Regions from separate parts of the Streptomyces sp. cmx-4-9 genome, predicted to be linked through region 3. Evidence: riboswitches for the same ligand, from Rfam matches in the RefSeq annotation. Region 3 holds a riboswitch; each other region holds the start of a gene.
The links. A riboswitch is a leader RNA that binds a small molecule or an ion and turns the genes downstream of it on or off. The one in region 3 is predicted to bind thiamine pyrophosphate.
Positions count from the first base shown of each region.

Region 1: linked by a shared signal. The riboswitch ahead of ACLJTM_RS02510 (thiamine ABC transporter substrate binding subunit) and the one ahead of thiO (glycine oxidase ThiO) in region 3 are both predicted to bind thiamine pyrophosphate.
Region 2: linked by a shared signal. The riboswitch ahead of thiC (phosphomethylpyrimidine synthase ThiC) and the one ahead of thiO (glycine oxidase ThiO) in region 3 are both predicted to bind thiamine pyrophosphate.

Region 1 is NZ_JAEBEE010000001.1:523,984-526,243, reverse strand. It holds gene rlmN (23S rRNA (adenine(2503)-C(2))-methyltransferase RlmN) at 1-1,042, shown strand, start outside; TPP riboswitch at 1,094-1,200, shown strand; gene ACLJTM_RS02510 (thiamine ABC transporter substrate binding subunit) at 1,287-2,260, shown strand, end outside.
Region 2 is NZ_JAEBEE010000003.1:461,069-463,328, forward strand. It holds gene ACLJTM_RS13020 (YibE/F family protein) at 1-687, opposite strand, end outside; TPP riboswitch at 760-904, shown strand; gene thiC (phosphomethylpyrimidine synthase ThiC) at 899-2,260, shown strand, end outside.
Region 3 is NZ_JAEBEE010000008.1:201,789-204,048, forward strand. It holds gene thiO (glycine oxidase ThiO) at 1-882, opposite strand, end outside; TPP riboswitch at 880-992, opposite strand; gene ACLJTM_RS25105 (NAD(P)/FAD-dependent oxidoreductase) at 1,092-2,260, shown strand, end outside.

The DNA.
Region 1 (2,260 bases), on a different contig from region 3:
CGCCGACCTCACTCCCGAGGAGCGCCGCGAGGCGGTCGCCGCGATCGGTGAGAAGCCGTTCCGGGCCAAGCAGCTCTCCCAGCACTACTTCGCGCGCTACGCGCACGACCCGGCCGAGTGGACGGACATCCCCGCGGCCTCCCGCGAGAAGCTCCGCGAGGAGCTCCTGCCGGACCTGATGAACGTCATCCGGCACATCAGCTGCGACGACGACACCACCCGCAAGACCCTGTGGAAACTGCACGACGGCACGCTCGTCGAGTCCGTGCTGATGCGCTACCCCGACCGGGTCACCATGTGCATCTCCTCGCAGGCCGGCTGCGGCATGAACTGCCCGTTCTGCGCCACCGGCCAGGCCGGCCTGGACCGCAACCTGTCCACCGCCGAGATCGTCCACCAGATCGTCGACGGCATGCGCGCCCTGCGCGACGGCGAGGTCCCCGGCGGTCCGGCCCGCCTGTCGAACATCGTCTTCATGGGCATGGGCGAGCCGCTCGCCAACTACAACCGCGTCGTCGGCGCCATCCGCCGCCTCACCGACCCGGAGCCCGACGGCCTGGGCCTGTCGCAGCGCGGCATCACCGTCTCCACCGTCGGCCTGGTGCCGGCCATGCTGCGGTTCGCCGACGAGGGCTTCAAGTGCCGCCTCGCGGTCTCGCTGCACGCGCCCGACGACGAGCTGCGCGACACCCTGGTGCCCGTGAACACGCGGTGGAACGTCCGCGAGGTCCTCGGTGCGGCCTGGGAGTACGCGGAGAAGTCCGGCCGACGGATCTCCATCGAGTACGCGCTGATCCGCGACATCAACGACCAGGCCTGGCGCGGCGACCTGCTCGGCAAGCTGCTCAAGGGCAAGCGCGTGCACGTCAATCTGATCCCGCTGAACCCGACGCCCGGCTCGAAGTGGACCGCCTCGCGGCCCGAGGACGAGAAGGCCTTCGTCGAGGCCATCGCCCGGCACGGGGTGCCCGTGACCGTACGGGACACCCGCGGCCAGGAGATCGACGGCGCGTGCGGCCAGCTCGCGGCCTCGGAGCGCTAGTGCGGTGATCGGTATTCGGCCGCGGGGGTACCCTGTGGCCGAACCAATTTCATATTCCGACAGGGGAGCGCCACAGCGCTGAGAGTGCGGTCCGTCACCGCAGACCCTCTGAACCTCGCCCCGGTCATTCGGGGTAGGAAGTTCGGTCATTCACTCAAGCTGTTGCGCCCTGCCCGGCGTCCGCTCGCAGAGAGCGCCGGGCAGGGCCGCGTCTTCTCCTGGACATCCCAGGAGGAATTCACCAGTGAGCACCACCAAGAAGATCGCGGGCGCTGCGCTCGCCGCCGCGCTGGGCGTCACCACGCTCAGCGCCTGCGGCAAGGCCGAGGACGCCTCGCAGGCCGGGGGCGACGCCCCGAAGTCCACGACGGTCACCCTCGTCTCGCACGACTCCTTCAACGTGACCGAAGCGGTCCTGAAGGAGTTCGAGCAGCAGAGCGGCTACACCGTCAAGGTGCTGAAGTCCGGCGACGCGGGAGCCGCGCTCAACCAGGAGATCCTCACCAAGGGCTCCCCGCGCGGGGACGTGTTCTTCGGCGTCGACAACACCCTGCTCTCCCGCGCTCTCGACAACGGCATCTTCACGCCGTACGAGGCCAAGGGCCTGGACCAGGTCAAGCCGGAGTTCCAGCTGGACAAGGAGCACCGGGTCACCCCGGTCGACTCCGGTGACATCTGCGTGAACTACGACAAGGCCTACTTCGCCGAGAAGAAGCTCGCCCCGCCGCAGACGCTGGACGACCTGGTCAAGCCGGAGTACAAGAACCTGCTGGTCACCGAGAACGCCGCGACCTCCTCGCCGGGCCTCGGCTTCCTGCTCGCCTCCGTCGGCAAGTACGGCGACGGGGAGGCCTCCGGGGGAGGCTGGAAGGACTGGTGGAGCAAGCTCCAGGCCAACGGGGTCGAGGTCGTCGACGGCTGGGAGCAGGCCTACAACGAGCGGTTCTCCGGCTCCGCGGGCGGCAGGAAGGCCAAGGCCGACCGGCCGCTGGTGGTCTCCTACGCCAGCAGCCCGCCGGTGGAGGTGCTCTACGGGGAGCCGCAGCCGGCCGAGGCGCCGACGGGCGTGGCCACCGGCACCTGCTTCCGCCAGATCGAGTTCGCGGGCCTGCTCAAGGGCGCCGGGAACGAGGCGGGCGGCAAGGCGCTCCTGGACTTCCTGATCAGCAAGAAGTTCCAGGAGGACATGCCGCTGCAGATGTTCGTGAACCCGGTGAC
Region 2 (2,260 bases), on a different contig from region 3:
GAGGATGAACAGGGTCAGCACGGCGAAGCTGACGGCCAGCGCGATCAGGGCGAACAGCCCGCGCATCCGGCCGACGAGGACCACCGCCACCGCGAAGATGCCGGCCAGCAGGGCCATCGGCATCTTGCGGTTCACGTCGACCACGGAGTACTGCAGGTCGCGGGGAGCGTCGGGGGCGTAGGCGACCACCACCTCCTGGCCGTTCTCCAACTGCCGTGGTGCGCCCGGCTGAACGATCTCGACGAAGGTGCGGCCCTTGTCGGGGCCGGAACCGACCTCGACGGTGGCCTTCTTGCACTCGCCCGTCTCGGCGGCCTGCGCCTCGCGGCCCTGCGGGGTGGAGGTGTCCCCGGTGGCCGGCACCTGCGAGGCGTTCACGGACTTGCAGTCGACCTGCTGGAGCGAGACCACCTTGCCCTGCTGCGTCTGGCGGTCGAAACCGACACCGCTGCGCTCGTGGGCGGGGGCGCCGCCGGGCCACAGCACCGCCATGCCGACGAACACGGCCGTCGCGAAGGGGATCAGCACCGCCGCGATGACCTTGCGCAGGTGCTTGGAGACGGGCGCCGCCGGGCCATGGCTGTGGCTGTGGCCATGGCCGGAGGCGTGTCCATGACCGGCGTGCGCGTGGCCCGTGGGGTCAGGGCGGTCAGAGGGCAGGGTGGGGGGCTGCGGCGATGACGTCACCAACCGATCATCGCAAGAGATGAGGGAGCCCACTGTTCAGCACGCCACAGATGACGCTAGCGTGGGGGCACCTTTGCACAACGCGGGAGCTCGGAGCACCGGGCTGAGAGGGCGCTGATCACCGTACGCGGTCAAGAACGCGTACGGGAAGAGGCTGCGTCGACCGCCGAACCTGTTACCGGGTAATGCCGGCGTAGGGAGATCAGGTCTCATGACCATTCAGGACGCACGCACGCCTGCCGTCAGCCAGGACGCCGACGGCGGTACCGAGCGCCAGCCGGGCTGGCACAAGGGGTACCTCGCGGGCTCCCGGCCCGACCTCCGGGTGCCGGTCCGCCAGGTCCACCTCACCAACGGCAAGGACGTGACGCTCTACGACACGTCCGGGCCGTACACCGACCCCCGGATCGAGACGGACGTGCGCCGGGGCCTCGCCCCGCTGCGCGAGAACTGGATCATCAGCCGCGGCGACACCGAGGAGTACGCGGGCCGCCCCGCCCGCCCCGAGGACGACGGCATCAAGCACACCTCGCCGCGCGGTGGCCTCAAGAACCTCGACGCCGTCTTCCCGGGCCGGCCCCGGCAGCCCCGGCGGGGCCGCGGTGGCGCCGCCGTCACGCAGCTCGCGTACGCCCGCCGCGGTGAGATCACCCCGGAGATGGAGTACGTCGCGATCCGCGAGAACGTCTCCCCCGAGGTCGTCCGTGAGGAGATCGCCGCGGGCCGCGCGGTGCTTCCGGCGAACGTGAACCACCCGGAGATCGAGCCGATGATCATCGGCAAGCGTTTCCTGGTGAAGGTCAACGCCAACATCGGCAACTCCGCGGTCACCTCCTCCATCGAGGAGGAGGTCGACAAGATGACCTGGGCGACCAAGTGGGGCGCCGACACGGTCATGGACCTCTCGACGGGCCGCAACATCCACACCACCCGCGAGTGGGTCCTGCGCAACTCCCCGGTCCCGATCGGCACCGTGCCGCTCTACCAGGCCCTGGAAAAGGTCGACGGCCGCGCCGAGGACCTGACCTGGGAGATCTACAAGGACACGGTCATCGAGCAGGCCGAGCAGGGCGTCGACTACATGACGGTCCACGCCGGCGTGCTGCTGCCGTACGTGCCGCTGACCGCCCGCCGCAAGACGGGCATCGTCTCCCGCGGCGGCTCGATCATGGCTGCCTGGTGCCTGGCGCACCACCAGGAGAACTTCCTCTACACGAACTTCGAGGAGCTCTGCGACATCCTGGCGACGTACGACGTCACCTACTCGCTGGGCGACGGCCTGCGCCCCGGTTCCATCGCGGACGCCAACGACGAGGCGCAGTTCGCCGAGCTGAAGACGCTGGGCGAGCTGAACACCATCGCCAAGCGCCACAACGTCCAGACGATGATCGAGGGCCCGGGCCACGTCCCGATGCACAAGATCAAGGAGAACATCGACCTACAGCAGGAGATCTGCGAAGAGGCGCCGTTCTACACGCTCGGCCCGCTGACCACGGACGTCGCGCCGGCGTACGACCACATCACCTCGGGCATCGGCGCAGCGATGATCGCCTGGTGGGGTACCGCGGTGCTC
Region 3 (2,260 bases):
GACCCCGCCCGCGGTGACCGTGGTGTCCCAGCCGAGTTCCTCGCTGGTGGCCCCGATGACCAGTTCGCCGTTCTCCCGCGGGACCAGGTAGACGTGGCTGCCGCGGACCACCGCGCGGACGGTCCGCGACAGGAACGGCGCGCAGGCCGCCGGCACCGTGAGCCGCAGGACCTGCCCCTTGACCGGCCGTACGGGGGCCACGGCCTGCGCCGGTACCCCCGCCAGCCGCCCGCTCAGCGAGCCCCCCGCCAGGACCACCTGGTCGGCGCCGAGCTCCGTGCCGTCGTCCAGCACCGCGCCCGCCGCCCGGTCGGCGATGACCAGCAGCCGCTCCGCCCGCGCCCGGTGGACCACCACCCCGGCGCGCTCGCAGGCGGCCAGCAGGGCGGCCGCCAGGCGCCGCGGATCGACCTGGTGGTCGCCGTCGACGCGCAGCCCGCCCCGGACCCCCGGCGCGAGCATGGGCTCCAGGCGGCGGCACTCGCGGCCGGTGAGCCACTGGGAGTCCAGACCGCAGCGGCGCTGCAGGGCGTGCAGCTCCCGCAGGTGGAGGCGGTCGTCGGAGTCCAGCGCCACGGCGAGGGTGCCGCAGGCCCGGTAGCCGATGTCCAGGCCGCCGCTGGCCTCGGCGAGTTCGGCGGCGAACTCCGGATAGCGCTCCGCCGAGGCCAGGCCCAGGGCGAGCAGGGCCTCCTCGCCGTAGTGCAGTTCGGTGACGGGGGCGAGCATGCCGGCGGCGACCTGGGCGGCGCCGCCCCCGGGGGCCGGGTCGGCGAGTACGGCGGCGAGGCCCCGCCGGGCGGCCTGCCAGGCCGTGACCAGGCCGATGATCCCGCCTCCGATGACGAGGACGTCGGAAGCTGTCCTTCGAGATGCGTGCATGGGCGTCCAGCCCCTCCCTTCGCCGGCATGACCCGGATCAGGTTCGTACGGTCGGAGGCCGGCCAGCCTCCCTCTCAGCCCGGTGCGTCCGGACTCCCGCGATAGGTACGGTGGCCAGACTAACCCCGCCGTCCGCGGCGGGTAAGGCGGCACCTGTTCCTGACGGCTCATCAGATGATTAGGGTGGCCGGGTGAACGAGCAGACGGAAATGACTCAGAACGGCGTGGTCGTCGTCGGCGCCGGAATGGCCGGCGTACAGACGGCCGTCGCCCTGCGCGAGCAGGGCTTCGAGGGCCCCGTGACCCTGCTGGGCGCCGAGCCCCACCAGCCCTACGACCGGCCGCCGCTCTCCAAGGCGGTGCTGCTGGGCAAGGCCGAGGACTCCGCCTTCGACGTGGACTTCGAGGGCCTGGGCATCGGGCTGCGGCTCGGCACCGAGGTCACCGGACTGCGCGCCGCGGCCCGCGAGCTGGACACCGGGGCGGGCCCGGTCCCGTACGGGGCGCTCGTCCTGGCCACCGGCGCCCGGCCCCTGGTCCTGCCCGGCACCGAAGGCGTCCCCGGCGTCCACCTGCTGCGCACCCTGGACGACGCGGCGCGGCTGCGCCCCGTCCTGGCGGCCGCGCCCCGCGTCGTGGTGGTCGGGGCCGGCTGGATCGGCGCCGAGTTCGCCACCGCGGCCCGCGCGGCGGGCTGCGCGGTGACCGTGGTCGAGGCGGCCGACCGGGTCCTGCCGGGCGCGCTGCCCGCCGAGGTCGCCGAGCCGATGGGCCGCTGGTACGCACAGGCCGGCGCCGAGCTGATCACCGGTGCGCGGGTCGCCGGGACCGCGCAGGGCCGGGTGCTGCTCGCCGACGGCCGGGAGCTGGAGGCCGGCGCCGTGGTCGTCGGCATCGGGGCCCGGCCCGCCACCGCCTGGCTGGCCGGCACGGGTGTCGCACTCGGCCCCGACGGCTCCGTCACCGCCGACGCCCACCTGCAGACCTCGCTGCCCGGGGTGTACGCCGTCGGCGACTGCGCCTCCTTCCCCTCGGCCCGCTACGGCACGCGGCTGCTCGTGCACCACTGGGACAACGCCCTCCAGGGCCCGCGCACCGTGGCGGCCAACATCCTGGCGGGGGAGGCGGCCGCGGCCTACGACCCGGTGCCGTACTTCTGGTCGGAGCAGTTCGGCCGCTTCGTCCAGTACGCCGGGCACCACGCCGGAGCGGACACCCTGCTGTGGCGGGGCGACCCGGACCAGGACGCCTGGTCGGTGTGCTGGCTGCGGGGCGGCGCCCTGGTCGCGGTGCTGGCCGTCGGCCGCCCCCGCGACCTGGCCCAGGGCCGCCGGCTGATCGAGACAGGCGTCCCCCTCGACCCGGCCCGGGCCGCGGA